DNA from 4 places in the Erwinia sp. 2186 genome. Region 3 is predicted to be linked to each of the others. Evidence: riboswitches for the same ligand, from Rfam matches in the RefSeq annotation. Region 3 holds a riboswitch; each other region holds the start of a gene.
The links. A riboswitch is a leader RNA that binds a small molecule or an ion and turns the genes downstream of it on or off. The one in region 3 is predicted to bind thiamine pyrophosphate.
Positions count from the first base shown of each region.

Region 1: it holds a riboswitch for thiamine pyrophosphate, as region 3 does, so the genes downstream of both, thiB (thiamine ABC transporter substrate binding subunit) here and thiC (phosphomethylpyrimidine synthase ThiC) in region 3, are expected to answer to the same signal.
Region 2: it holds a riboswitch for thiamine pyrophosphate, as region 3 does, so the genes downstream of both, thiM (hydroxyethylthiazole kinase) here and thiC (phosphomethylpyrimidine synthase ThiC) in region 3, are expected to answer to the same signal.
Region 4: it holds a riboswitch for thiamine pyrophosphate, as region 3 does, so the genes downstream of both, tenA (thiaminase II) here and thiC (phosphomethylpyrimidine synthase ThiC) in region 3, are expected to answer to the same signal.

Region 1 covers NZ_CM173824.1:3,997,289-4,004,698, forward strand. Annotated here, with positions in the region: gene leuD (3-isopropylmalate dehydratase small subunit) at 1-290, shown strand, start outside; gene ACXKZG_RS18740 (sugar efflux transporter) at 330-1,508, opposite strand; gene sgrR (HTH-type transcriptional regulator SgrR) at 1,754-3,415, shown strand; TPP riboswitch at 3,451-3,557, shown strand; gene thiB (thiamine ABC transporter substrate binding subunit) at 3,599-4,585, shown strand; gene thiP (thiamine/thiamine pyrophosphate ABC transporter permease ThiP) at 4,561-6,171, shown strand; gene thiQ (thiamine ABC transporter ATP-binding protein ThiQ) at 6,155-6,856, shown strand; gene ACXKZG_RS18765 (DedA family protein) at 6,843-7,410, opposite strand, start outside.
Region 2 covers NZ_CM173824.1:1,648,382-1,655,791, forward strand. Annotated here, with positions in the region: gene apbC (iron-sulfur cluster carrier protein ApbC) at 1-17, shown strand, start outside; gene ACXKZG_RS07490 (GNAT family N-acetyltransferase) at 53-475, opposite strand; gene ACXKZG_RS07495 (hypothetical protein) at 503-748, opposite strand; gene ACXKZG_RS07500 (potassium transporter Kup) at 899-2,776, shown strand; gene ACXKZG_RS07505 (hypothetical protein) at 2,960-3,223, opposite strand; gene ACXKZG_RS07510 (hypothetical protein) at 3,213-3,335, opposite strand; TPP riboswitch at 3,629-3,731, shown strand; gene thiM (hydroxyethylthiazole kinase) at 3,767-4,552, shown strand; gene thiD (bifunctional hydroxymethylpyrimidine kinase/phosphomethylpyrimidine kinase) at 4,549-5,349, shown strand; gene fbaB (class I fructose-bisphosphate aldolase) at 5,501-6,553, shown strand; gene ACXKZG_RS07530 (FUSC family protein) at 6,706-7,410, shown strand, end outside.
Region 3 covers NZ_CM173824.1:4,597,138-4,604,547, forward strand. Annotated here, with positions in the region: gene hemE (uroporphyrinogen decarboxylase) at 1-532, opposite strand, end outside; gene ACXKZG_RS21400 (bactofilin family protein) at 716-1,432, opposite strand; gene nudC (NAD(+) diphosphatase) at 1,624-2,397, opposite strand; gene ACXKZG_RS21410 (Rsd/AlgQ family anti-sigma factor) at 2,482-2,988, shown strand; TPP riboswitch at 3,107-3,207, shown strand; gene thiC (phosphomethylpyrimidine synthase ThiC) at 3,296-5,230, shown strand; gene thiE (thiamine phosphate synthase) at 5,227-5,874, shown strand; gene ACXKZG_RS21425 (HesA/MoeB/ThiF family protein) at 5,864-6,625, shown strand; gene thiS (sulfur carrier protein ThiS) at 6,609-6,809, shown strand; gene ACXKZG_RS21435 (thiazole synthase) at 6,811-7,410, shown strand, end outside.
Region 4 covers NZ_CM173824.1:1,908,578-1,915,987, forward strand. Annotated here, with positions in the region: gene ACXKZG_RS08735 (ABC transporter permease) at 1-754, opposite strand, end outside; gene ACXKZG_RS08740 (ABC transporter ATP-binding protein) at 751-1,500, opposite strand; gene tenA (thiaminase II) at 1,497-2,192, opposite strand; TPP riboswitch at 2,258-2,362, opposite strand; gene ACXKZG_RS08750 (TonB-dependent receptor) at 2,481-3,755, opposite strand; gene ACXKZG_RS08755 (FAD-binding oxidoreductase) at 3,908-5,308, opposite strand; gene ACXKZG_RS08760 (ABC transporter permease) at 5,339-6,154, opposite strand; gene ACXKZG_RS08765 (ABC transporter ATP-binding protein) at 6,158-6,985, opposite strand; gene ACXKZG_RS08770 (ABC transporter substrate-binding protein) at 6,982-7,410, opposite strand, start outside.

The sequences.
Region 1 (7,410 bases), 600 kb from region 3:
TTGCCGATATCTTTGCCAATAACTCGTTTAACAATCAGCTGCTGCTGGTGTCATTAAGCGAGGAAGAGGTGGACACGCTGTTCCAGCTGGTTGCCGCACAGCCAGGCGTGGAAATCACCGTCGATCTGGAAAAGCAGGAAGTCATCGCCGATGGCAAGCACTACGCGTTCAGCATCGACAGCTTCCGCCGACACTGCCTGATCAACGGGTTGGATAACATTGGCCTGACGCTACAACATGACGCCGACATTACGGCGTATGAGAAAACCCAGCCGGCCTTTCTGCGTTAGTGACCCTCACGGGCGGAAGCACTTCCGCCCGAACGTCCCTCAGACATCCTTCACTTTGGCCGACATCACCAGCGCCCCAATCGACAGTACCAACGCCGCCCAGTAAACCGAATAATGGCCAAAGGTTTCCGCCAGCGCGCCCTGAATCACGCCCGCCAGAATCACCCCCGTCGAAATACTGTTGGTAAATAATGTGGTCGCCGCACCGGGCCTTCCCGGCATCAGATCCTGGAAATAGAGCATGCCAATCCCGGCGACAATACCAATAAAGATGGCATTAAAGATCTGCAAAGCCATTAGCGCCGCTTTGTCGTGGAACACCACCAGCCCCAGATAGAATATCGCCCCGGACGCCACCGCAAACAGCATCATTTTGCGTTTACCGAAGCGCTTCACATAATGGCCCGCCAACAACATCGCCGGGATTTCCAGCCCGGCCGCCACGCCCATCAGCAATCCAGCCAGCTTATCCGGCAACCCCAACACGCTGCTGATATACAGCGGCATATCGATGATATACATGGTGTTGCAGGTCCACATCAGCAATGAAGCCATAAACAGCAGCCGCACATCTTTATTCTTCCACGCGCTGATTTGGGTGATCACCACTTCAGGCGGTTGTTCCACGCGCGGCACCGACGGCAGCGCAAACCAGATCAGCGCCACACAGACCACAAACAGTCCGGCGGCAATCAAAAACATGGTGGTGAAGCCGTAATTCAGCGCCAGCGCAAAGGACAACGGCGGCCCGACTACCCAGGCCAGTGACAGTTGGGCACGCATCACCGAACTGAACATCACCACCTCTCGGGCCGAGCTGTCAGCATATTCGCGGGCAAGGGCAAAGATTTGCGGCATTGACACGCTGGCCAGCGCGGAGAGCAGCACGCCAAAGGTAATCAGCGTCAGATAGTCACGGTTGAAGGCAAAGATCAGCGCGTTGCCAATCGCCATCACGCAGCAAAACAGGATCAGCATGCGGCGGTCGCCCCGGTTGTCCGAGCGCTTTGCCAGCAGAATGCTCACCGCAATGCCGGCTATCGCATTGATGGTGTAAAACAGCCCGACCCAGAACGGACGAACGGCCACTTCACGGGTCAGAAACAGACTAAGCGTCGGAGCCTGAAGCGCACCCGCCACGCCCACCATAAACGACACGGCCATAAAGGCGACGTAAACAGGATTGATACGGCGACGGCGCGTGAGGAGCGATTTCATAGCTGATCCTTCAAAAAAAGTCGCCACAGAGGTGAGTCGACAAACAGCAAGCATAGAAGAAAACATGGAGCAGCGAAAAAAGCCAGCAAGGTATTAACCCGGCTGGCTGGTGAAAGGCACCATACTCAGAATCATCAATGTCAGAGCGCATTCGAAGAATGTCTCCCGCTCTTTCATCTGCGGGCATTATCGTCCTAATATAAGGAAGAAAAAACAGACTGCTTTCTGATAAGGCTTCCTCTTTTATGTCTTCTGCCCGCTTACAACAACAGTTTATCCGCCTGTGGCAGTGCTGCGAAGGCCAGCCGCAGGAGACCACGCTCAACGATCTGGCGGTACAACTGAGCTGCTCCCGCCGGCATATGCGCAATCTGCTGAATGCGATGCAGGAACAGGGCTGGCTGGACTGGCAGGCTGAAGCCGGGCGCGGAAAACGTTCAAAGCTCAGCTTCCATTACACCGGGCTGGCATTGCAACAGCAGCGGGCGGAAGAGTTGCTGGAGAACGATCGCATCGACCAGCTGGTGCAGCTGGTGGGCGATAAAAACGCGGTCAGACAGATGCTGATCTCGCATCTTGGCCGCAGTTTCCGCCAGGGGAAACATATCCTGCGGGTGATGTACTATCGCTCGTTACTGAATCTGTTACCCGGTACGCCGCTGCGTCGTTCTGAAACCCACCTTGCCCGTCAGATTTTTAGCAGCCTGACGCGGATAAATGAGGAAAATGGGGAAATCGAAGCCGATATTGCCCACCACTGGCAGCAGCTTTCTCCGCTGCACTGGCGGTTTTATCTGCGCCCGGCGATCCACTTTCATCATGGCCGTGAGCTGGAGATGGCCGACATTATCAGCACCCTTGAGCGACTGAAGCCCCAACGCCTTTATGCCCATTTCGATCGCATTGAGTCCTCGGCGCCCTGGACGCTGGATATTCATCTGCATCAGCCCGACAACTGGCTTCCCTGGCTGCTGGGCAGCGTCAGCACCATGATCCTGCCAAAAGAGTGGCCATTCCTCGCGGACTTCGCCCGTCAGCCGATTGGCACCGGCCCGTATGCGGTGGTGCGCAATCAGACCACCCAACTGAGGATCCAGGCGTTTGATGACTATTTTGGTTACCGCGCGCTGATTGATGAAGTGAATATCTGGGTGCTGCCGGAAATCAGTGATGAGCTGGTTTATGCCGGGGTTAAGCTGGAAGGCAAAGGGCTGGAAGAAAAGTCAGAAGAGAGTCGTCTGGAAGAAGGCTGCTATTTCCTGCTTTTTGACCAGCGATCCGAACAGGGTCGCGATGAACACATCCGTCGCTGGGTCAGCACGCTGTTCAACCCGATCGCCCTGCTGAATCATGCCGGTATTGGCTATCAACGCTACTGGTTCCCGGCTTATGGCCTGCTGCCGCGCTGGCATCATCGCCGCGATATGGCTGCCAGCCAGAAGCCCGACGGGCTGACCACCCTGACGCTGACCTGGTATAACGATCACGTCGAGCATCAGGGCATCGCCAATGCGTTACGGCCGATCCTCGCCGAACAGGGCGTGGAGTTGATCACCCAACAGGTCGATTATGACGTCTGGCACCGTGGCGAAGCCGAAAGCGATATCTGGCTCGGCAGTGCCAACTTCACCCTGCCGCTGGAATTTTCGGTGTTTGCGCTGCTGTACGAAATCCCGCTGGTGCATCATTGCGTCACGCTGGACTGGGAAGAGGATGCGCAACGCTGGCGCGAACAGAAGCTGCCGCTGGCCGACTGGGGCAAGCAGCTGATCAACACCTGGACGCTGCATCCGCTGTTCCATCACTGGCTGCTGCTGGAAGGTCAACGCAGTATGCGCGGGGTCAGAATGAATATGCTGGGCTGGTTTGATTTTAAATCCGCCTGGTTCGCCCCTGACGACGCATGATGCTTTCGTTACCCAGCGGAAATCACTAGAATAGGCCGTTCTCAACGGGGTGCGTTCGCGGTGTTTCACTGCCAGCGCTGAGACAAACCCGTCGAACCTGATCCGGATAATGCCGGCGTAGGGATTTGAGACTCTCCAGATTGCTCAGATCCTTTGCGACACCTAACTTTCAAGGAACGCAAAGTGTTAAAAAAAGTTCTGCCTTTACTGATCCTCGGCACCTTCCCGGCCTTCGCGGCTAAACCCGTCCTGACTGTTTATACCTACGACTCTTTTTCCGCTGACTGGGGACCGGGTCCTGCCATCAAAAAGGCGTTTGAAGCGGACTGCGGCTGCGAGCTGAAATACGTGGCGCTGGAAGACGGCGTCTCGCTGCTTAACCGTCTGCGGATGGAAGGTAAAAACAGCAAGGCCGATGTGGTGCTGGGCCTCGATAACAATCTGCTGGATGCGGCGGAGAAAACCGGCCTGTTCGCACCAGGCCAGGTCGATACCAGCAAGGTCACCGTTCCGGGTGGCTGGAACGATAAGACCTTTGTGCCGTATGACTACGGCTGGTTCGCCTTTGTGTACGATAAAACCAAGCTGCAAAATCCGCCCACCAGCCTGAAAGAGTTGGTCAACAGCGACAAACCGTTGAAGATTATTTATGAAGATCCCCGCACCAGCACCCCGGGCCTCGGCCTGCTGTTGTGGATGCAGAAAGTGTTCGGCGATAAGGCACCGGAAGCCTGGCAGAAGCTGGCGAAGAAAACCGTCACCGTTACCAAAGGCTGGAGCGAAGCTTACGGGCTGTTCCTCAAGGGTGAAGGCGATATGGTGCTGAGCTACACCACATCTCCGGCTTACCACCTGATTGAAGAGAAGAAATCGCAGTATGCCGCCGCCAATTTCAGCGAAGGTCACTACCTGCAGGTAGAAGTGGCCGGCCAGCTGAAAAGCAGCAAACAGCCGGAGCTCGCGCAGAAATTCATGAAATTTATGCTGGATAAACCGTTCCAGGACAGCATCCCAACCGGCAACTGGATGTATCCGGTGGTGAAAAGCACCCTGCCTGCCGGTTTCGATACCCTGACCGTCCCGTCCAACTCGCTGCAATACACGTCACAGGAAGTCGCCAGCCAACGTAGCCAATGGATCAGTGCATGGCAACGCGCCGTCAGCCGCTGAGTGCTGGCCCGTTAGTGCCCGGTGCGCTGGCGGCGACGCTGCTGGTCGCCGTGGCCCTGACCGCATTCAGCGCGCTATGGCTGAGTGCGCCGGCGATCCACTGGCGGGATCTCTGGCAGGATGACTATCTCTGGCACGTCCTGCGCTTCTCCTTCTGGCAGGCCTTTCTTTCCGCGGTACTGGCGGTTGGGCCGGCGATCCCGCTGGCCCGCGCACTTTACCGACGCCGCTTCCCCGGCCGGGACACGCTGTTAAGACTCTGCGCGATGACGCTGGTGTTGCCGGTGTTAGTGGCGGTATTCGGCATCCTCAGCGTCTATGGCCGCACGGGCTGGCTGGCCGATCTCTGCGCGTTGCTGGGCATTCCCTATACCTTCACGCCGTATGGCTTGCAGGGCATTTTGCTGGCGCATGTGTTCTTTAATTTGCCGTTAGCCGCGCGTCTGCTGCTGCAGGCGCTGGAACAGATCCCCGGTGAGCAGCGCCAGCTGGCCGCGCAGCTGGGATTACGCGGCTGGAACCATTTCGTGGTGGTCGAATGGCCCTGGTTGCGGCGGCAAATTCTGCCTGCCGGCGCGCTGATTTTTATGCTCTGTTTTGCCAGCTTCGCAACCGTCCTGTCGCTCGGCGGCGGACCAAAAGCCACCACCATCGAGCTGGCGATCTTTCAGGCGCTGAACTTTGATTACGATCCGGGCCGTGCCGCCCTGCTGGCGATGATTCAGATGGTCTGCTGTCTGGGATTGGTGATGTTAAGTCAGTGGCTCAGCAAAGCGATTCCGTCGGGCACGGCAAGCATCAACGGCTGGCGAAATCCTGAAGACAGCGGGCGCGCCAAAGTGTGGGATGCGCTGTTAATCTTCGCCGCGCTGCTTTTATTACTGCCGCCGCTGCTGGCGGTGATCGTGGATGGCCTGAATCAGGGGCTGCCCGCAGTATTACGCCAACCGGCGCTGTGGCAGGCCACCTTCACCTCAATACGCATCGCGCTTGGCGCGGGGGTGCTGTGTGTGATCCTGACGGTGATGCTGCTGTGGAGCAGCCGGGAATTGCGCCTGCGTCAGCGCGTCTGGCTCGGCCAGTCGCTGGAACTGAGCGGCATGTTGATTCTGGCCATGCCCGGCATCGTGCTGGCGACCGGCTTCTTTCTGCTGCTGAATGCCACCGTGGGCCTGCCGGACGCCGCCGATGGTATCGTAATTTTCACCAATGCGCTGATGGCCATTCCTTACGCCATGAAGGTGCTGGAAAACCCTCTGCGGGACATTGCCGAACGCTATAACCGGCTCTGTTTGTCGCTGGATATTCACGGCTGGAATCGCGTCAAACTGATCGAACTGCGCGCGTTAAAGCGCCCTCTTGCGCAGGCGCTGGCATTTGCCTGCGTGCTGTCGATTGGCGATTTTGGCGTGGTGGCGCTGTTTGGTAATGAAAATTTCCGCACGCTGCCGTTTTATCTCTATCAACAGATTGGCTCCTACCGTAGCGAAGATGGCGCGGTCACTGCGCTGCTGCTTTTGCTGCTCTGCTTCCTTCTGTTCACCCTGATTGAAAAACTGCCGGGACGCCATGCTGACGTTAACTAATCTGACCTACCTCTATAACCATCTGCCGATGCGCTTTTCACTGAGCATGCAGGCGGGAGAAAGGCTGGCGATCCTCGGCCCGAGCGGCGCGGGGAAAAGCACCCTGCTGAGCCTGGTGGCGGGGTTTCTTGCGGTAAATAGCGGCAGCTTGCTGCTGAATGGCGAAGATCACAGCCACACGCCACCGGCGAAGCGACCGGTTTCCATGCTGTTCCAGGAGAATAACCTGTTCCCGCATCTGACGGTGGCGCAGAACATCGGCCTTGGCCTGCATCCCGGGCTGAAGCTGGATCCTCAGCAGAAGCAGGCGTTGCAGGACATCGCGCGACGAGTCGGTCTGGACACCTTGCTGGACCGTTTGCCTTCGCAACTTTCCGGTGGCCAACGGCAGCGGGCGGCGCTGGCACGATGTCTGGTGCGTCAGCAACCGTTGCTGCTGCTGGATGAGCCGTTCTCTGCCTTGGATCCGGCCCTGCGCAAAGAGATGCTGCAGCTGGTGGATGAGGTCTGTCAGGAGAGGAAGATGACGCTACTGATGGTGTCGCACAGTATTGAGGATGCCGCGCGGATAGCGCCACGCAGCATACTAATTGTCGATGGACGGGTTTACTGGGACGGCAGCACCGACGTGCTGCTCAATGGTGACGTGGCTGAAGCCGCCGTGCTGGGCATTAATGTCCGATAAAGACTTCTGACAACAGATGGCGGAATATCGGCATCATCGGATGGAATTGCAGGGCGACAAAGCTGGCCACGGCAATAACAATCACCAGCGGCGCCAGCCATCGCAGACGGCTCGGCGGCAGATACGCGCTGGCCCAGTCGGCCTGCTTTTTCGAACGTAACCAGCGCCATCCCAACCAGCATCCCAGCCAGACCAGCAATGCCACCGCCAGCAACAGCCATTTAAACATGCTGCTGCTCGCCCCTTTCGGCACATCAATCGCCACACCCGCCAGAATGCCCGGCAACAGATACAGCGGTGGCCAGAGCACGCAGCCAATGATATTCGGCGGGATAAACTTCTTCACCGGCAGTTCCAGCATTCCCGCCACCAGCGGGATCAGCGGACGGGTCGGCCCGACAAAACGCCCAACAATGATGGTAAACATGCTGTGCTGATGCAGCGCATGTTCGGTTTTATCCATCAGCCCCTGATGCTTTTTAATAAATGACCATCGGTGCAGCGGCCCTTTGAATTGCCAGCCAATCAGATAGGAAATCCAGTCGCCGACCAGA
Region 2 (7,410 bases), 2.0 Mb from region 3:
CCTTCCGCGCGGTCTGAGTCACCTTCTCCCGGTTTCATCGCCGGGAGAGCGTTCAGCGCACAAAATGCATCAGCCAGTACTCACCGTGTTCACTCTCGCCGTCAGAAATTATCGTCCAGCCATGCCGTTGATAAAAGGCCACCGCATGATGATTGGCCTTCATGCATTTCAACGCGCCGGTGGAGGTGAACGCCGCCTGCACGGCGGTCAGCAGCAGGCTGCCCACGCGCTTTCCCTGCCAGTCGGGGTCGATAAACAGGCTGTGCAGAAAATTATCGTTAGGTAACACCGCCGCAAATCCGAGGCGGTGACCGTTGTCTTCCGCCACCAGGATGCGCTCGCCCAGCGTGACCCGATCAAAATCTTCCAGCGCCCAGTCACTGCCATCCAGCCAGTGCCAGTTTGCCTTGCGCGACGCAAGAAACAGCGTGCGCAGGAAAGGGCGGTCGGCCTCAGTAAAGGGACGAACGTTCACGACTGGCTCCGGCGCGCGCGGGGACTATCAGACCGGCTTGACATGCCGTTCGCCATCAAGCCCGGTGCCGCGATAGTCGTAGTCAATTTTTCCGGCCTCAAACAGCTCATCAAGCACCTTAAAATTATCCGGTGGCGTCACGTTGCAACGGTGGTTAAGCGTGGTGTCGAGGATAGAAAACCCCCGATCCCCGCGTGAAATCTGTTTCAGGTATTGCAGCATCTTCAGCGCTGCCACGCTGATGCCGTACTGTTCATTAAGCGGTCTGGTCATAATGCGTTGCGTATTGTCTCGGCTCAGGACGGGATGATGCCCAAGAGTAGCGTATTGTTGGCCGTTAGCCAAAAGAGTCCTTGGGCGAAGTTGACGCTTTCCCATCTCCAGGCCAGTGTAAAGAGATTGGGGTTTCATAAGGAAGGCGCAATGACCGCCAGTCAGGACACACAAGAAAATACGCTTAGCCTGCCGGTACTTGCCGCCGGCGCGCTGGGGGTGGTATTTGGCGATATCGGCACCAGCCCGCTGTATACCTTAAAAACCGTGCTCTCTTTGTCGGGCGAAGGACCCACGCCGGAGGTGATCCTCGGGCTGCTGTCGCTGCTGTTCTGGACCATGGTGATGATCACCTCGGTAAAGTATGCCCTGTTTGCGATGCGCATCGATAACCATGGCGAAGGCGGCATTCTGGCGCTGATGTCGCTATTAGTACGTAAGGATAAACGGCGACCGCTGGTGCTGTTTGCCGGGCTTTTTGGTGCGGCGCTGATCTATGGCGACGGTGCGATCACGCCAGCGATCTCGGTACTCTCTGCCCTTGAAGGGCTGACCATCATCCTGCCGGAATCACAACCCTGGATCCTGCCTGGCGCGGTGGTGATCCTGCTGGCGCTGTTTGCCATTCAACCGCTGGGCACGGCGAAGATTGGCAAAGTCTTTGGTCCGATTATGGCGCTGTGGTTCGCGGTTATCGCCGGCCTGGGCATCTGGGGGATTGTGCAGCATCCTGCGGTGCTGGTGGCGCTCAACCCGATGTACGGTATCGACTTTCTCTTCTCCAACGGCATCGTCAGCTTTCTGGTGCTCGGCGGCGTATTCCTTTGCGTCACCGGTGCGGAAGCGCTGTATGCCGATATGGGCCATTTTGGCAAAAAGCCGATCTGGCTGGCCTGGTTTGCTATCGTCTTTCCCAGCCTGCTGCTCAACTACGCCGGACAGGCAGCGTTACTGCTTTCAGGTGCTGACGTGACGCAAAATATCTTCTTCCGGCTTTGCCCGCCGGTATTACAAATCCCGCTGGTGATCCTCGCCACTCTCGCCACCATCATTGCCAGTCAGGCGATTATCAGCGGTGCGTTTTCCATGACCCGTCAGGCAATTCAGCTAGGCTGGCTGCCGAGGCTGCGGGTTAAACAGACTACCGAAGAGAGCTACGGGCAAATCTATATCGGGGCGATTAACTGGTTGCTGATGGTGGTGACCATCTTTCTCGCGGTGTTCTTCAAATCTTCCGACAAGCTGGCAGCAGCCTATGGCATCGCCGTGTCGCTGACGATGATCATGACCTCCGGGCTGTTGTATGTTGCGATGCATGAGGTGTGGCGCTGGAACCGGCTCACCAGCCTGCTGATTGCCGGCGTGTTCTTTGTCATCGACCTGTGCTTCCTGGTCGCCAATATGAGTAAGGTGTTCGAGGGTGGCTATATGCCGCTGATCCTGGCGCTGGTCGTGTACGGCGTAATGCTGCTCTGGCACCGCGGCGTGGAAGCGGCGAGCAGGGCGGTGCACGAAAAATTTATTCCGGTGGACGACTTCCTGGCCATGCTGGAAGAAAAAGCCATACCCAGAGTACCGGGCACGGCGGTGTTTCTGACGCGGGAGAAAGAGGGCACGCCGCCGGTGATGCAGTGGCAGGTGAAGCGAAACGGCTCACTGCATGGGCACGTGCTGTCGCTGACGATCGCTATCGACAACGTTCCGCGCATCAATGCCGACGAGCGCTTAACCGTCACCCAGCTTGCGCCGGGCTTCTGGCACGCGCTGGCGGTGTATGGCTTTATGGAGCGGCCCAACATCCCTGCACTGTTACGCTATCCGCAACTGGATAACTGCGAGCTGGATACCGAGCATGTCACCTATTATCTGGGCCATGAAAACATCATCCCACGCGAAGGTAGCGGCGGCCTGCCGGCCTGGCAGCGCGTGATTTTCAGCTGGATGGCGCGCAACGGCATGCATGTGACCGACTACTACTACCTGCCCAGTGACCGTGTGGTGGAGATCGGTCGCCGCATCCCGGTGTAGCGGTGGAATGTTGATCTGATTACCGCCTGGGGGATGGTAAAGAAAAGCGCCATCCCCCTGGCGGCTGATAGTCGCTTGAGGAAGAGAACACCCAACTCAAGACGCTACTTGCCGAAGCCAGGCTGGATAAGCAGGCGCTTCAGGTGGCTCTTCTGCGCATCACCAAAGGGGCGCTGGAGCGGGTCATCTGACTTTCTTAAAGATGAGCAGGATCAATGGGACGCATACCGCGAAGCCTAATAGAGAGCCTAACGCTGAATCGGAATGATTTTGCGATAGCGCCTTAGCAAACCAGGTGCATTGAGAGGATGTAAATTCCCCTCCCTGGCTCATTGTCTCCGAAAAGTTAAGAGCGAAGACAAGATCGAAGTAAAGCACTAAAACGTAATACGCAACGCAGAGCAGCGCGATACTCACCCACCTTATCCAGAACTTCTTATTCATCATCGTAAGTGCAGTATTTCATTTCTTCTACATGGGATTCGAAAATCTGGCGTTGCTCGCCGTCTGCGTTAGCCAGCCGTTCCACGCTGTACGAATCCTTCAATAATGCGGTCACGGATAGGGTGATCGTATTGCTGTATTTCTGCATAAGTCCCTCTACTTGCTATAGAAATAATCACAGCGGTCATTTTACAAACATTAACCACATGCACAACAAGTATTAGATTTAAGCAAAACTGCTGATCCTGCTAATTGAGCGTTGACTCTAATCCTGGGGGCAGGTCAGGTGTGATAAAGCGGGTATAGAACTGCGGTAATCTTCTTACGCGAAAACCACTGCGGTAGGCATGTGGACACAGGCTTGTGCCAGCAAGCCACTTCCCGTAATCTGGCGGCTGATAGCACGTAGTTAATGACTCGGGGTGCCGTTTCTTTCCAAAGAAAGGGCTGAGAAAAACCCGTCGAACCTGAACTGGATAATGCCAGCGGAGGGAAGTCAGATGCCTGACCGCATCGCCTTCTTGATCGCCGGTTGGGAGTTGTACCATGAACCAACCTCATACCTTTGTCGCGGCGGATGCCGTGGCGTCGCTCCACCTCTTCCGTGAAAAATCGCCGTTAATTCACTGCCTGACCAACGATGTGGTGCAGACTTTTACTGCCAACGTGTTGCTGGCGCTGGGCGCATCGCCGGCGATGGTGATTGATCCCGACGAAGCCGCGCAGTTCAGCGCCATTGCCGATGCCGTGCTGGTCAACGTCGGCACGCTCACCCATTCCCGCAGTGCAGCAATGCTGGCTGCCGTGCACGCGGCCGGAAAGGCGCAGCGTGCCTGGACGCTGGATCCGGTTGCCGTCGGCGCATTGACCTTCCGCACTGAATTCTGTCAGCAGCTGCTGGAACACCGTCCTGCGGCTATTCGCGGCAACGCCTCGGAAATCATGGCGCTGGCGCGCCAGGCAACCTCCGGGCGCGGCGTCGACAGCCTGCATGACTCGGCGCTGGCGCTGGACGCCGCTCGTCTGCTGGCCAGCACCACCGGCGCCATCGTTGCGGTCACCGGGGAAACGGATTACGTCACCGATGGCCAACGGGTGCTGGCTGTGGCTGGCGGTTCGCCGTTGATGACCCGCGTGGTCGGCACCGGCTGCGCGTTGTCGGCGGTGGTGGCCGGATTTGCCGCGGTGCCTGGCGACCGGTTAACGCACGTTGCCAGCGCCTGCCGGATAATGAGCCTGGCAGGCGAACGCGCGGCGATGGCGGCAGCGGGTCCCGGCAGTTTTGTTGCGCTGTTCCTCGACGAGCTGTTCACTCTGGAGGTTCAGGGATGAAGCGCATCAACGCACTGAGCATTGCCGGAACCGATCCCAGCGGTGGCGCGGGCATTCAGGCCGATCTGAAAACCTTCTCGGCGCTGGGTGCCTATGGCACCACCGTGATCACCGCGCTGGTGGCGCAGAATACCTGTGGCGTGCAGTCGGTTTACCGCATTGAGCCCGACTTTGTCGCGGCACAATTACATTCCGTGCTGAGCGACGTGCGCATCGACAGCGTAAAAATCGGCATGTTAGCCAGCAGCGATATCGTCAAGGTGGTGGCTGAAGGACTGAAGGCCTCGTCCGTGCCGTGGATTGTGCTGGATACGGTGATGCTGGCGAAAAGTGGCGATCCGCTGCTTTCGCCGACGGCGGTTGCCACGCTGCGTGAGTGCCTGTTGCCGCACGTTTCACTGATCACGCCAAATCTGCCGGAAGCGGCGGCGCTGCTGGAGTGTCCGGTTGCCACTAACGAAGATGAGATGCGGCGACAGGGAAGGGCGCTGTTAGCGCTGGGTTGCCAGGCGGTGCTGATGAAAGGCGGACATCTGAGCGATGCCGAAAGCCCGGACTGGCTGTTCAGCCGCCAGCTGGAGCAGCGTTTTACCGCGCCGCGCGTGCCAACAAAGCATACCCATGGCACCGGCTGTACGCTTTCCGCTGCGCTGGCCGCGCTGCGACCCCGGCATGATAACTGGGTGTCGACGGTGCAGGACGCCAAGGGCTGGTTACAGGGCGCGCTGGAGCAGGCCGATTCGCTGGAAGTCGGCAAGGGCATCGGCCCGGTGCACCATTTTCATCGCTGGTGGTAGCGGACGATCGGCAACGTTTACACTGGGATCGTTCTGAAAAATGGAGTCAGCAATTTGCCTTAATGTCCGGTTAGGGTCCACGCTGTTGGGGTCAGAAATCATTCATGGCAGGCGTTAATGCCTGCCGGTTTCACCTTAAACAGGAGCTAACATGACGGACATCGTACAGTTATTGGGCAAAGAAGCTGACACTCTTCTGCAACATCGCTGCATGACCATTCCAGCGGAAAGCCTTTATTTACCGGGCGCGGATTATGTTGATCGGGTGATGATCGACAACAATCGTTCTCCTGCCGTGTTACGCAATATGCAGACCCTCTACAACACCGGCCGTCTGGCCGGCACCGGATACCTGTCAATCCTGCCGGTCGATCAGGGCGTCGAGCACTCGGCGGGCGCGTCATTTGCTGCCAATCCACTCTATTTCGATCCAAAGAACATCGTCGAGCTGGCCATCGAGTCGGGCTGTAACTGCGTGGCCTCCACCTATGGCGTGCTGGCCTCGGTGTCGCGCCGTTATGCGCACCGCATTCCGTTTATGGTCAAACTGAACCATAACGAAACTCTCAGCTATCCCACGCAATACGATCAGACGCTGTATGCCAGTGTCGATCAGGCCTTTAAGTTAGGGGCGGTTGCCGTGGGCGCCACCATCTATTTCGGTTCTGAACAGTCTCGTCGCCAGCTGGAAGAAATCTCCGTCGCCTTTGAGCGCGCTCATGAGCTGGGTATGGTCACCGTACTGTGGGCCTACCTGCGTAACAATGACTTCAAGAAAGAGGGTGTGGATTACCATGCCAGCGCGGATCTGACCGGTCAGGCTAACCATCTGGCGGCCACCATCGGTGCCGATATCGTCAAGCAGAAGATGGCGGAAAACAATGGTGGGTATAACGCGGTGAAGTTCGGCTCAACCGACGAGCGCGTTTACAGCAAATTAACCAGCGACAACCCGATCGATCTGGTGCGTTACCAGCTGGCAAACTGCTATATGGGCCGTGCCGGGTTAATTAACTCGGGTGGCGCAGCGGCAGGTGAAACCGATACCGCCGAATCTGTGCGCACCGCGGTGATCAACAAGCGCGCGGGCGGTATGGGGCTGATTTTAGGCCGTAAAGCCTTTAAGAAATCGATGAAGGATGGCGTGGCGCTGATCAATTCGGTGCAGGATGTCTATCTGGCGAAAGACGTCACCATTGCTTAATCGCTAACGATAAGGGGTTGACAATGATTAGCCCCTTATCTTTCACCCTATGTGATTATTTTGTTACAAACTATCGATGCTTAAGCCTCTCCACTCTTGCCTGAAAATCGCTAAAATAGCGCTTTAGTCTGACGTGAGCCGTGAAGTAAATAATGAAGTGGTTATCTAAAAATGCGTGGTTATTTGCCGTTAAAACCTGCATTGCCGCCTTTATCGCCTTATATATCGCGCTGAAACTGAACCTGGATAAACCGGCCTGGGCCATGGTCTCGGTTTACGTGATTTCACAGCTGTATTCTGCCTCCACCCTGTCGAAAGCCTTGTTCCGCTTTCTTGGCACCGTGCTGGGCGGGATCTTTATCTTTCTGATCTACCCGATTACCGTTACCCATCCGATGCTGTTCAGCCTCTGCGTTTCGCTGTGGGTTGCCTGCTGCCTGTATCTGTCGCTGCATGACCGCACGCCGAAGAGCTACGTGTTTATGCTGGCAGGCTACAGCGCGGCGATCATGGGCTTTGCCGATGTCACCACGCCGCTGTCGATCACCTATACGGTGATTTCCCGTATCGAAGAAATTACCGTGGCGATTATCTGCAGCAGCCTGGTGCATATGCTGGTTTTCCCGGTACGGATGCGCAATTTGTTGGAAAACAGCGTCAGTAACTGGTTCGACAGTGCAAAGAACGTCTGCACCGAACTGCTGACCATTGAATCGAAAGAGAGCTCGCCCGAAAGGGACCAAATCCTGGTGCAGATGGCGAACTATCCGGTGGCGGTTGAAACCCTGATCACCCATTGCGTGTATGAAGGCGACTCCGCGCGCAAGCTCATCCGTCTGGTCAGCGCGCAGTATCAG
Region 3 (7,410 bases):
GGGTGGCCGGCTCGGCATACATCATCTTTTTCAGTTTGGTGAAGGCCTTGCTGCTGCCGCCTTCCACCATATAGGTCGCCAACGTCCACGGGCTGCCGGTGAAACCAATCAGCGGAACCTCACCGTTCAGATTCTTACGGATGGTGCGCACGGCATTCATCACATAACCCAGTTCCTGTTCAGGATCGGGGATTGGCAGCTTTTCAACGTCTGCACGACAGGTGACCGGTGAAGAGAAACGCGGACCCTCACCCGTTTCAAAATAGAGGCCTAAGCCCATCGCATCTGGAATGGTCAGGATATCGGAGAACAGGATCGCCGCGTCCAGGTTATAGCGACGCAGCGGTTGCAGCGTCACTTCACACGCCAGTTCGGCATTTTTGCACAGCGACATAAAATCACCGGCTACCGCGCGAGTCGCTTTGTACTCAGGCAAATAACGCCCGGCCTGGCGCATCATCCACACTGGCGTCACATCTACCGGCTGGCGCAACAGGGCGCGCAAATAACGATCGTTCTTCAGTTCACTCATTTTTAAAAGCTCTCTAAGCACACATGCATGCGCGTAGTGTAACATTTATTGGAAATGGCGCTGCCACAGCGTCACAAAAATTGAGCGATCGCCGGGCGGCTGAGAGCATAAGACAGGATGGGCTCACCCACCGGGCAGTGAACCTCGCGCCCGGTTGGGTGGCTGAATGCGCATATCAAACCCTTATTTAGCGACTTTGTCACCCCGCTCTTTATTGGTATTTTTTCCCGGTGCCGGCGGCATTAACTCAGATATTTCTGGCTTTGTCCTCACCGCGGTCGAGGCTTTATCTGGCAGCCTGTTTTCATCAAGCACATGAGAATTGCCAATAAATACGCCGCCTTTCTCAATAGAGAAATCCTCGGCATAAACATCCCCTTCAATTCGGCCACGGGAAAGAATCGTGACTGACTTCGCGTAACAGCATCCTTTTAGCGAACCATTTACAACAACTTTCAAAGAAGACACCTTACCATTCACTTTCCCCTCTTGACCGATCTGCACCGTTTTCTTACTGACAATATCGCCAACGATCTGACCATTTATCGAAATATTAGCTTCATTAATTATTTCACCCGTCAATTTACTGCCTGATGAAATGCGGGTTTCTTTCGCCGTCGCGCTCTCATCAGCCAGCTCCAGCGCGGCCTTCGGTGCCTGCGGCGAGGCGGTAGCGACTGAGCCGTTCACTGGCGAGTCTGTTTCTTTCTTATTGAAGTTAAACATATTGGGATCCATCCTTTTAGCGAGAGTTAATAAAACGAATATTAAATAACAGCCGATCGTCACCCTCAGGCAACAATCAAAGAATTTATATTGCGGGAAGAGGTAACAACAAAGAGAAAAAATCCATAAGAGCCACAGGCCCCATAAGTAATGTTCTTTCTTGAACCTTTCCATGGCATCATTCCCTGATGTTATTAACATGACATTAATATTAATGCAGTCTGGCAGACAAAATCAGAACAATAAAATACGTGATGCTGCACGATTAAGCACAGTAGTTTATTTAAAAAAATGAAATACGATGATTAAACACCCGAGCGGGTTCAGCAAAAGCCGGCAAAGGGTGAATTTGCCGGCCTGGGTACTTACTCAGCCTCTTCGCGGCAAAGCACCACGGTATCCTCAATCAGGCGACGGGCGACCGTTCCTGGAGGAGGAAGCTGCGGTAAGGCATCAAAGCGATACCAACCCGCATCCAGTAGCTCTTTGGGATCGATGACAATCTCGCCGCTGTCGTAATCGGCCATAAAAGCCATCATCAACGACTGGGGGAACGGCCAGGGTTGAGAGGAGACGTAACGCAAGTTTTTCACCTTCAGCCCGCTCTCTTCCATCACTTCCCGCGCGACGGTTTGTTCCAGCGTTTCGCCGACTTCAACAAAACCGGCCAGCACCGTGTAGATGCCGTTACGGTGTTTGGTATGCTGGGCCAGCAGGATCTCTTCCCCACGGCGGATCGCCACAATGATGCAGGGCGCGATTTGCGGGTAATAGCGCTGTCGACAATGGCGGCAGAGGCAGGCAAGTTCGGTTTTGCTGTGGTGCATTTCATGGCCGCAGTAGCCGCACCACTTATGCGAGCGATAGAACTCCGCCAGCTGGATCCCTTTACCCGCCAGCTGGAACAGGCCCACGTCCAGATCGAGGATCTGACGCAAGGATCCCATGCCCTCTTGACGGTTCTCACAGATCAGCCAGACGGGATCGCCCTGCCACTCGCCGATTTGTGATCCGTTCGATCCTGTCAGGCTTAATTCTTGCGCGCTACCGAACGGTAATTGACCTTTCGGTAACCAAAGTTTATGTTCATGACTGACAACCCACCAGCCAACGTCTACGCTTGAAATCTCACGTTGCATAAAATTGCTCATCCTCAGCTTTACAGACTTTCTGAATTACTGGATTGGGGCGAAATAGTAATAATTACACTCATGGAGTCACTCATGCTTAACCAGTTAGAAGTTCTGACCGCGCGCGTCGGCGGATGTAGCGACCTGGTAGACTTTTGTCTACGCTCCCGCAGGCAGTTGTTGATTGCCTATTATCGTCTGGTTGGCATCAAGCCTAACAAGGAATCGCTCACTACGCTCGATGAAAACGCGCTGGACAGCTTCTGTCAGGGATTGGTGGATTACCTTTCCACCGGGCATTTCACCGTTTATCAACGCTTTATTCAGGAGATGGAAGGCAGCGAACAGTTGGCTAAAGCCGCGCTGATCTACCCTTCCCTGCAGGCAAACACCGAGATGATCATGCAGGTGTATGATACCCATCTCGAGAAGGCTATCGATCACGATAACTGTCTCGAATTCCAGAATGCTTTGTCCACAGTGGGCGAAGCGCTGGAAGCGCGTTTCACGCTTGAAGACCGCTTTATTCAGCTGGCGCTGGAAAAAACGGCGGATAAGCCTGAGGCAGCTAATGAGAGTGCGCTTGCCCGTCCGGCGTAAACGTTATCAGATTGTAAACCCCTTGTAGTTTCAAAAAAGCCCCTTTATGCTGAAAGGGCACTATGTGGCGAGGCCAGACCTGCCACGATTGTTTTGCTGGTGCTGTCTGCCAGCAAAATTCTTCTTGTCGGAGTGCCCTTAGGGGCTGAGACCGTTAATTCGGGATCCGCGGAACCTGATCAGGTTAGTACCTGCGAAGGGAACAAGAGTAAATCTTCAGTGACGGTGTGGATCCGACCATTTTCACACCCTGCGCTTACTCCTCCGAACTCCAGGCAAGCAAATTCCCTTTTTTCAGGAACGAGCTATGTCTACCCGTGATAAAAGACTGACCCGCCGCAAACAGCGCGCAGAAGCCCAGCAGTTTATCGACTCCCTTCAGGGCACCGCTTTCCCCAATTCTAAACGCATCTGGCTGAACGGTTCGCGCGAGGATATTCGCGTGCCGATGCGTGAAATCCAGCTCAGTCCGACGATGGTCGGTGGCAGCAAAGACAATCCGCAGTTTGAAGATAACGAACCGGTACCGGTGTATGACACGGCCGGACCTTATGGCGATCCTGACGCAAAAATTGATGTGCATCGCGGACTTGCCAGACTACGCAATGACTGGATTGAACAGCGTGGTGATACTCAGCACATTGAGCAGCTCAGTTCGGTGTATACCCAACAGCGCCTGGCGGATGAAGGCCTCGATCATTTGCGTTTTGACCATCTTCCCCGCCCACGCAAGGCACTGGCTGGCCGCTGCGTGACGCAAATGCATTACGCGCGTTTGGGCGTGATTACGCCAGAGATGGAATTTATCGCCCTGCGTGAAAATATGGGCCGCGAACGTATCCGGGGTGACGTGCTGTTGCAACAGCATCCCGGCAATAGCTTTGGTGCCAGCCTGCCGGAAAATATCACGGCAGAGTTCGTCCGGCAGGAAGTGGCGGCCGGCCGCGCCATCATCCCTGCAAATATTAACCATCCTGAATCCGAACCGATGATTATTGGCCGCAATTTCCTGGTGAAGATTAACGCCAATATCGGTAACTCCGCGGTCAGCTCGTCGATTGAAGAGGAAGTGGAGAAGCTGGTGTGGTCCGCCCGCTGGGGCGCCGATACGGTGATGGATCTTTCTACCGGGCGCAATATTCATGAGACGCGCGAATGGATCCTGCGTAACAGTCCCGTTCCGATTGGTACGGTTCCGATCTATCAGGCGCTGGAAAAAGTGAACGGTGTGGCAGAGGATCTCAACTGGGAAGTGTTCCGCGATACCTTGCTGGAACAGGCTGAACAGGGCGTCGATTACTTCACCATCCATGCCGGTGTGTTGCTGCGCTATGTGCCGATGACCGCAAAACGCCTGACGGGGATCGTCTCCCGGGGGGGATCGATCATGGCCAAGTGGTGCCTGTCTCACCACAAAGAGAGCTTCCTCTACGAACACTTCCGCGAGATCTGCGAGCTGTGCGTCGCCTACGACGTTTCGCTGTCGCTGGGCGACGGACTTCGTCCAGGATCGATTCAGGATGCCAACGATGAAGCGCAGTTTGCCGAGCTGCATACGCTGGGCGAGCTGACCAAAATTGCCTGGGAGTATGACGTGCAGGTGATGATCGAAGGGCCAGGACATGTGCCGATGCAGATGATCCGCCGTAATATGACCGAGCAACTCGATCACTGCCATGAAGCGCCCTTCTATACGCTCGGCCCGCTAACCACCGATATCGCGCCTGGCTACGACCATTTCACCTCCGGTATTGGCGCGGCGATGATTGGCTGGTTTGGCTGCGCAATGCTCTGTTACGTCACGCCGAAAGAGCATCTGGGCTTGCCCAACAAGGAAGATGTTAAGCAGGGTCTGATTACCTACAAGATTGCCGCGCATGCCGCCGACCTGGCAAAAGGGCATCCCGGCGCGCAGATCCGCGATAACGCCATGTCCAAAGCCCGCTTCGAATTCCGCTGGGAAGATCAGTTTAATCTGGCACTCGATCCTCATACTGCGCGCGCCTATCACGATGAAACGCTGCCGCAGGAATCGGGCAAGGTCGCCCACTTCTGTTCAATGTGCGGCCCGAAATTCTGTTCGATGAAAATTACTCAGGAAGTGCGGGACTATGCCGCCAGACAGGAGGCGGAAGCCAAACCGATTGAGGTTGGTATGGCCGAAATGTCAGAGGCTTTCCGTACCCGCGGCGGGGAACTTTATCACCCCGCCGATGCGCTGTCGCAGGAGGAAAAAGCATGAGCCGCTCAGCCTTCCCGCCAACGTCGGCCCAGCTTGGACTCTATCCGGTCGTGGAAACGGTGCCCTGGATCGCGCGCCTGCTTGAAGCGGGCGTGCGTACGATTCAGTTACGAATCAAGGATCTGCCTGACGCGGCGGTCGAAAACGATATCGCGGCGGCTATCGAACTGGGTAAGCGTTATCAGGCACGCCTGTTTATCAATGACTACTGGCAGCTGGCGATTAAATATCAGGCCTATGGCGTGCATCTGGGCCAGGAAGATTTGGATGTCGCCGATCTGGATGCGATCCATCGCGCCGGATTACGGCTTGGGCTTTCAACCCATGACGATGCCGAGCTCGATCGGGCGCTGGCTGAGAAGCCGTCCTATATCGCCCTCGGACACGTCTTTCCGACCCAGACCAAAAATATGCCCTCTTCGCCGCAGGGATTGCAGGAGTTGCAGCGCCATATTTCCCGCCTGAAAGGGATTTCCACGGTGGCGATTGGCGGCATCAGTCTGGAACGGGCACCGCAGGTCTTGGCAACCGGCGTGGGAAGCATTGCGGTGGTCAGCGCCATCACGCTGGCGCCTGACTGGCAGGCAGCTACCGCGCAGCTGCTCGATCTGGCTGGAAACGGGGACGAAGCCCATGTTCAGTGACAACGACTTTTTACGCTACAGCCGTCAGCTCCTGCTGGAGGAGTTTGGCCTCGATGGCCAGCAGAAATTGCAGGCAGGCAGCGTACTGATTATCGGCCTCGGCGGATTGGGTTCACCTGCGGCGCTGTACCTCGCTGCCGCAGGCGTTGGCAAGCTGGTGCTGGCCGATGACGATAGCGTGCATATCAGTAATCTTCAGCGCCAGGTGCTGTTTCGCACGAATGAAACCGGTCAGTCCAAAGTCGCCGTGGCGAAGAAGCACCTACAGTCGCTAAACCCGCAGGTGGAGTTTATTGCTCTGGCGCAGCGGATGACGGCTGAATCACTCAGGGAAGTCGTGCAGCAGGTCGACCTGGTGCTGGATTGCAGCGACAACATGGAAACCCGCCATGCGGTCAATGCCGCCTGCGTGGAACAGGGTAAGCCGTTAGTCAGTGCCAGCGCCGTTGGCTTGGGTGGCCAGCTGCTGGTGCTTACGCCTCCTTTTGAACACGGTTGCTATCGCTGCTTATGGCCGGACGCAGATGAACCCCAGCGAAATTGCCGTACCGCAGGCGTGCTGGGTCCTGTGGTGGGCGTAATGGGTACCTTACAGGCGTTAGAAGCCTTAAAGATGCTGGCAGGCCAGCCGTCCTGCCTTGACGGCAAACTTCGGCTGTTTGACGGCAGGCAACAAACCTGGCGAACGCTGTCGCTGCAACGCAGTGTGGATTGCCCGGTATGCGGGGTCAGTGATGAAAATCGTGGTTAACGATGAAAACCTGACGCTGGCCGGCACGCTGACGCTGGCCGGGCTGCTGGAGCAGCTTTCCCGCCACCAGCCAGGCACCGCGCTGGCCGTTAACCAGCAGATTATTCCCCGCGATCGCTGGTCCTCTTACTTATTACAGGAAGGCGATGATCTGGTGATTTTCCAGGCCATTGCCGGAGGCTGACATGCTGCAAATTGCTGATAAAACCTTTTCGTCTCGTTTATTTACCGGTACGGGCAAATTCTCCAGTCCACAAATGATGCTTGCGGCGTTGCGCGAGTCCGGCAGCCAGCTGGTCACCATGGCGATGAAGCGGATTGATTTACGCGGTGGCGATGACGGGATCCTGCGGCCTCTTCAGGAACTGGGCGTGCAGCTGCTGCCAAACACGTCCGGCGCTAAAACCGCAGAGGAAGCCATTTTTGCTGCCCGTCTGGCACGCGAAGCCCTGGGCACCCATTGGCTAAAGCTGGAAATCCACCCGGACGTTCGCTATCTGCTGCCCGATGCCATCGAAACGCTGAAAGCAGCGGAGATCCTGGTGCGGGAAGGCTTTACCGTATTGCCGTACTGCCACGCCGATCCGGTGCTGTGCAAGCGGTTAGAAGAAGTGGGCTGTGCGGCCGTGATGCCGTTGGGTGCGCCGATCGGCAGTAATCAAGGGCTGAAAACACGCGATCTGCTGGCGATCATAATCGAGCAGTCTAATGTGCCGGTGGTGATAGATGCCGGCATTGGCGCGCCCAGCCACGCCAGTGAAGCGCTGGAAATGGGTGCTGACGCG
Region 4 (7,410 bases), 2.2 Mb from region 3:
GTGCCCAGCGGATCAGGCGACGCAGTGCACTGTCCACCGCCAGCCACAGCAGCAGAGTCATCAGCACCAGAATAAAAAGTGCCGCAAAGCAGAGTTCGGTTTGCATCCGCGCATTGGCGTTCAGCATCACGTAGCCCAGACCTTCGCCTGCGCCGACCCATTCGCCGATGATGGCGCCAATCGGTGCCACCGCCGCCGCCATCCTCAGCCCGGAGCCAAACGCAGGCAGCGCCGCCATCAGCCGCACATGGCGTAATAACGCCCAGCGGGATGCGCCCATGGTGCGGGCGAGGTCGAGAAGATCGTTATTGACCCGGCGCAACCCGTCGAAGAAAGCCGAGGTGACCGGGAAGAAAATCACCAGCACCGCCATCGCCACCTTGGCGCTGATGCCGAAGCCGAACCACAGCACCAGCAAGGGTGCCAGCGCAAAAACCGGTATGGCCTGGCTGGTCAGCACCAGCGGCATCAGCCAGCGCTGTAAGCGGGGGGAGAACATCATGCACAGCGCAAGGATGGCGCCGAGCAACACGCCGGCGACCAGCCCGCTGACGATTTCCGCCGCGGTCACCAGCGTGTGCGCCGCCAGATACGCGCGGCTGGTCCACAGGACGTCGGCAACCGACATCGGCGTGGGCAGCAGGAAGGCAGGAACGCCGCTGCGGGTGATTGCCCACCAGACGGCAATCAGGCCGATAAACACCGTCAGGCCACGCCGCCAGCGGCCAAAGGCCGATTCTTTTACGGATATCATCCTGCCGCCCGGGTCAGCTGTTGCAGTAATTCACCCTGGCTCTGCAACAGGTGCCGATCGTCAGGGGCCCGTGGCGGCAGTCCGGCAATCTGATGCGAATCATCAATCCCGGCCGCAGACAGCACCAACAGCTGGTGGCTAAGGCGGCAGGCCTCCAGCGGATCGTGGGTGATCAGTAACACCGTGTGGCCGGTCAGTAACGCTGAGGCCAGGGTCTGGATACTGGTGCGGGTAATGGCGTCCAGCGCTGAAAAAGGCTCGTCCATCAGCACCATCGGCTGACGCTGATAAAGCGTGCGGGCCAGCGCGGCTCGCTGCCGCATACCGCCGGACAGCCCGGCAGGCAGGCTGTCGCCATACCCGCTTAAGCCGACGCGCGCCGTCAGCTCATCGGCCCATTCGCGGTCGGGCTTCTCGCCACGCAGGCGTGAGGCGAGGCTGATATTGTCGCGAACGGTCAGCCACGGATAGAGCAGATCTTTCTGCCCCATATAGGCCACGCGTCCCTGCACCGGCAGGCCATCGCTGCCGGTGACCGTGCCTGCCGTCGGCTGCGCCAGCCCGGCTATGATCTTCAGCAGGCTGGTTTTGCCGACGCCGCTGGCTCCCAGCATCGCGGCAAACTGACCGCCGGTGATATCGACATTCAGCCGTTCAAACACCGTCCGTGCGCCGTAGCGCAGGGTCAGATCGCGCACCTCAATCCCCGGCGGGATCACGCCGCGGGCAATGTCATGACTGTTCATACCACGTTACTCAAACTGGCATTCAGGCCCATCTGCCAGAAGGCACTTTCCAGCCGGGTGGCGGTGGTGAAGATGGTTGAAAGCTCCGGCAGACGACTTTGTGCGCCGCGCTGAACCCCAACCGTTTCCAGTAGATCTATCGCCCGCTGAACGCTGGCCAGATAGTTTTCGTCGCCGTAGTTGGCGATCCACGAGCGGTAGGGATTGCCTTCGGTGACGGTGGTGGGATTGTGCAGCAAGCCGAGGCCTATTTCGGCATAGCCCGCGACGCAGGGAAGCAGTGCGGCCAGCAGATCCAGCGCATCGCCGGACTGGCCGATATCCAGCACATAGCGGGTGTAGTTGAGGGTTTCGGGCGCTTCCTGTTCATTGCGCATCTGGCTTTCGCTGATGCCCCACTGCGTGCAGTAACCGACATGCAGCGGCAGCTCGGCGACGATGGCATTCAGCGAGGCGGTGGCGGCACGCATTTCTGGCAGGGTTCGGAACTTGCTGACCAGCAGGGCATAGGCGCGGGCGAAATGGATCAGGAACAGGTAGTCCTGGGTCAGATAGCGCCGAAACGCGCTTTCAGGCAGCGTGCCCTGGGCCAACTGCTGAAGAAAAGGGTGGTTAACGTAGTGCTGCCAGTCAGCCGCGGCCTGCTGGCGAAGCTGGCCATAAAGACCACGGGAAAACATGTTGTCAGACATGGGACCTCCAAAAGTGAGTGGAGATCCGGGCGTGCAGAGGTATGAACAGGCAACGATCGAAAGTGATGCTATTGCCAACCCGTCCCTTCGCTGGCATGACCCAGATCAGGTTCAAAGGGTCCGGCTAACGTCGCCATCTCAGCCCATAAAGGACACCCCTCGGAGAGGCTTGTTATACGATATTTACTTTTTGATTACAATCGATGGCTGGCAGCCGAGTTGGCGTCATAATGAAAAACGGCCTTCTTGCGAAAGCCGTTGTTTAAGCGCCACTAAGCCTGTTTTGGCTTAGAAATCATATTCTAACGCTAAGCGGTTCTGCCAGAAGTTCTTGTCAGAGGTCGAGGTGGTTTGCACGCCGACAAAGTCGGTCAGGCTCAGCCCTTTCAGCACGCCATCAAAGCTGTAGGTGCCGTAAATCAGGTACTCCGACTGATTGCTGCTGGACGCGCCGGCGCTGGCGGTCAAATCCATAAAGGAGTAACGGCTGCCGAGGGAAATATTGCTGTTGGCGGTCCAGTTCAGATCGGTGGAGTAGGCGTTGCCGCTCCCCAAATCCTGGGTACTGGTGAAGAACGGCTGGGCAAAATACTGGCCGGACGAGGTGTTATGGGCATAAGGCGTCACCAGCGCACCGTTGCCATAGGCATTCTCACTGGCGGCGATATGGTCCCAGTTCAGTGACCAGCGCAATGACGGCACAAAATTCATCGCATACTGCGCGCCGTAGCTGGTGCTGTTTACTTCGCCCGCCAGCGCGTCGCCCTGACTCAGGCCGCGAATAAACTGCACGCCAATTTTTGGCTGCAACGGATTTTCCGACCACGACAGGAAGCTGTCGGCGTAAACCATCTTGGTGTAGTTATTGTATTCTTCGTACCACAGCTGGCCGGTCAGCTTTTTATCATCCAGCTTCAGGGCACGTCCGCCGCCGATGCCCCACATGCCGTTAGTACGGCCATCGGCGTCGGTGTAGGCGGTGGTGTCGAGAAACTGATCGTCACCCCAGGGTTTATAGCGGGTAATTTTGGTGGCGTGCAGGAAATTGTCGCTGTCGCCATAATTGGCGTCCACACCCCGGAACAGGATCGGGGTGATGCGCCAGTCGTAGTCGCCGATAAACGGGATATTGATACGCTGGTCACCGGCGGTGATGCGGAAGTCCTGATAGTGCCAGCTCAGATAGGCTTCGCCGACGCCGGTCTCGTTTGGCCCCAGTTCACCGATCAGGTGGTCATCGTTATGCGAGATGCCGCGTTGCAAAATGCCGCTGACGCCGAGGCTCAGGCCATAATATTCCGCCGTGGCGTACTTCACGCTGCCACCGTAACTGACGGTATCCTGCGAATAGCCCGGTGAGAAATAGGCGTTGTGGGTGGAATAATAGAGGCTGCGCAGGCTGCCATGGACCGAGCCGCAGGTAAACATTTCGGTCAGTGAATCGGCGACGCCGGCATCACAATCCGAAACCGGTGCCGCAGCCAGCGCGTGACCCATTAATAAAGCCTGAGAGACGACGAGTACACCCAACTTTAGCGCAAAGTTGACCTTCTTTGTTTTCATCAATAGCTTCCTGTCAAAATTTGAAAATGATCTGCCCGCAGCAAAATTTGCTGAGTAATTTTTTTTGGGTATCCGGTAAAACCGTCCAGTGGCGAGCGCGTTATTTTAGCTACGCAGGTTATTTACGCACTGTAATTAATTTTATTGCGATTTCATTTATTCAGTGACAGCGGATCGCTTGGTAATTCCAGCGTGTCGCGCACGTCCCAACCCTGCAGCTTGCCTGGGTTGAGCAGTCCTGCCGGGTCCAGCGCCTTTTTAACTGAAACCACCTCGGCCTTAATTTCCCCTTGCTTACCTTCTTCAATGGTAAAGACGTGAGGGTTATTTATTTTTACATCATGATCGCGGAATATCTGCATTATTTCGTTCAATCTTTCTTCACTGGAATAGCGAATTAATTGTAATCCGCTGGCAGTGATATTGCTGTCGTTGTCACGCAGGAATTCAATATGGGAAATAACTTCATCGCCGAACAATTCCGCCATCGTAATAATCTGCTGACGATAGGTGGAATAATTGAACGCCGTCTGCAAATAGGTCAGGGTGCTGTCCACTTTCAGCGCATGCAGCGTGGTATGGTTCCAGCAATATTCCATCAAGGAGGCATTGGCTTCACGCGCCTCGTCCGCCGTCTGGCGCACGGCATTCTGGCCGCGATACTTTTCTAACAGTCCGCTGCACAGGCCTTCACTTTGCTCCGCAATCACGCTAATCACCGCATGCTGCGTGGCCTGGTAGTTGCCGTTCAGATGGGTGAAATAGCTCGGGATTGGTGCGGCGAACAGGGCAAGCTGGCGTTTCACCAGCCCTGGCGAGCGGGCAAAGGCATTGGCATAGTCCAGCGCATCGGTGAAGTCGTCGAACACATCCAGCCGCTCAATCCACTGATGCACCGGTGCCAGCGCCAGCTCGACTTCCAGCAAGATGCCGTTGCTGCCGTAAGCATGATGCAGCAGCAAGGCCTGCGGCGCGGGAACGCTGAGGATGCGCGGCTCGGCTTCCATGGTCATCACTTTCACGCTCAGCACGTTGCCGGGTGCGCCCAGCGGGCCATAGTTGATTGAGCCGATGCCTCCAAAGCCGCCGCCATACAGTCCGCCCAGCGTCGCCAGCCGATAGGTCGACGGCATACAGCGCAGCTCCCAGCCCTCTGGACGGGTCACCGTTTCAATCTCGGCCAGACGGATCCCCGCCTGCGCCCGCACGCGGCCTTCACCCAGTTCCACCACCTGATTAAACGCGGTCATATCGACCAGAATGCCGCCCTGTAGCGGCACCAGCTGACCGTAATTGCCGGTTGCGCCACCGCGTAATATCAGCGGCAGGCCGTGCTGCACGCAGGCCTTGACCAGCAGGCTGAGCTCTTCTTCATTGCGCGGGCGAACCACCGCATCGGCCTGCTTGTTTTCCAGCTGCTGCTTCAGCACCGGGCTGAACCAGTGAAAATCGCGCGAAAGACGTTTGACCTTGGGGGCCTGAAGCGTCCACTCGAGGTCGGGAAGCGCCAGCAGCATCTGCTCTACGGCGTTCTTACGTTGTTCACTGTCCATACTCATCCTGTCGGCAAAAGGGTCATTAAATTAGTGAGACTGCACGGCTTCGCTTTCATGCCAGGCGCTGAGGGCGCGGCGGGAAATCCACGACATCACGCCAAACAGCGCGATCCCGGTTAACGAAATCAACAGCAGCGCGGCAAACATCAGCGGAATATCCAGCTGATAACCTGCCTGTAAAATCTGATAGGCCAGCCCGGTGTTGTTGCCGCCGGTGCCCGCCACAAACTCGGCCACTACCGCGCCGATCAGCGACAGTCCGCTGGAGATGCGCAGCGCGCCGAAAAAGTACGGCAGGGCAGAGGGAATGCGCAGGCGCACCAGGATTTGCAGGCGGCTGGCATGGCTCAGCTGGAAATAGCTCAGCAGGCCCGGCGACACGCTGCGTAACCCCTGGGTGGTGTTGGAAATGATCGGGAACACCGCCATCAGCGTCGAGCAGACCACTAACGACAGCGTGGTGTCTTTCACCCAGATGATGATCAGCGGCGCGATCGCCACAATCGGCGTCACCTGCAGAAACACGATGTACGGAAACAGCGCCGTTTCAACAAAGCGGTTCTGCACCAGCACAAAGGCCACCGCGCAGCCGATGACGATCGACAGCACAAAGGAGATCAGGGTGATTTTCAGCGTGAACAGCAGCGACATCATCAGCGAGCCGAAGTTGGTCCACAGGCTTTGCAGCATCACCACCGGCGACGGCACGAGGAACTGCGGGATTTTGAAATAGCTGACCCAGCCCTGCCACAGCAGGATCACCACTACGGCGACCACCGCCGGGTAGAGGATTTTACGGAAGGTCGGGTTGCTGGCCCAGGGCGTTGATCGTTGCGTCTGCATGGCTTACTCCTTTCCTGACTGGCTGGCTTGCAGAAGGCTGTCCTGCAGGCGTTTGGCATAAACCGAAAATGCCGGGCTGACGCGGAAGTCTTCACTGCGCGGGAAGGGTTCGGTAATCGCGATATCCTCCACCACACGGCCAGGCCGTGCCGCCATCATGATCACCCGCTGCGACAGAAACACCGCTTCGTGAATGGAGTGGGTGACGAACACCACCGTCAGGCCCTGTTCGCGCCACAGACGCAGCAGATCGCTGTCCAGCTTGTTGCGGGTGATTTCGTCGAGCGCGCCGAACGGTTCGTCCATCAGCAGCAGCTTAGGCCGTGTGACCAGCCCGCGCGCAATCGACACGCGCATCTGCATGCCGCCGGACAGCTCACGCGGCAGGACTTTGGCAAACTTGCCCAGACCCACCAGCTCCAGCGCTTCACTGACGCGGGTGTTGGCTTCTGCGCGCGGCACGCCGGCCAGATCGAGCGGCAGGCGCACGTTGTTATGCACGTTGCACCACGGCATCAGCGTGGCTTCCTGGAAGACAAACGACAGCGGCTCCTGCGCCTTCTCACGGCTGTCACGCCGCCACAAAATCAGCTTGCCGTCGGTCGGTTCAATCAGCCCGGCCACCATCTTCAGCAGCGTACTTTTGCCGCAGCCAGAGGGGCCAAGCAGGGTGATAAACTCACCCTGGTTGATGGTCAGATTGACCGGCAATAACGCGCGGGTGCCGTTGCTGTAGATCTTCTCCGCCGACAGCACCTCAATGGCGGGCTGTGGCGGCGCGCTGGGCGCGCGCACCTCACTCATTACGGTCAATTTAGGGGCTGAATTCATGGCATAACCTTCGCGTCTTTAATCAGGTCGAGGGTATAGGTCTGTTCAAACGGCACTTTATCGGCGGCGATCAGTTTGTTTTTCACCAACATATCCCAGGTCTCTTTCAGACGCGGTTCGGTGATGATGCCAATGCCGCCGGTTTGTGCGTCGCCGCCGGTCACCAGCTCATATTTCTTCATCTGCGCGATGCCAAAGGCAATTTGATCGGCACCCATTCGCGGGTTGGCCTTGGTGATCAGCACGTTGCCGGCGGTCGGGTCCTGCAGATACTCTTTCCAGCCTTCCATCGACGCCTTAATAAAGGCCGCGACCGCCGTCGGGTGATTTTTCACCGTGTCGGCCATACAGATAATCGAGTTGCCGTACGGCGGGTAGCCCCAGTCGCTGAGCGGGTAGACGTAGAATGGCTTGCCGCCTTTTTG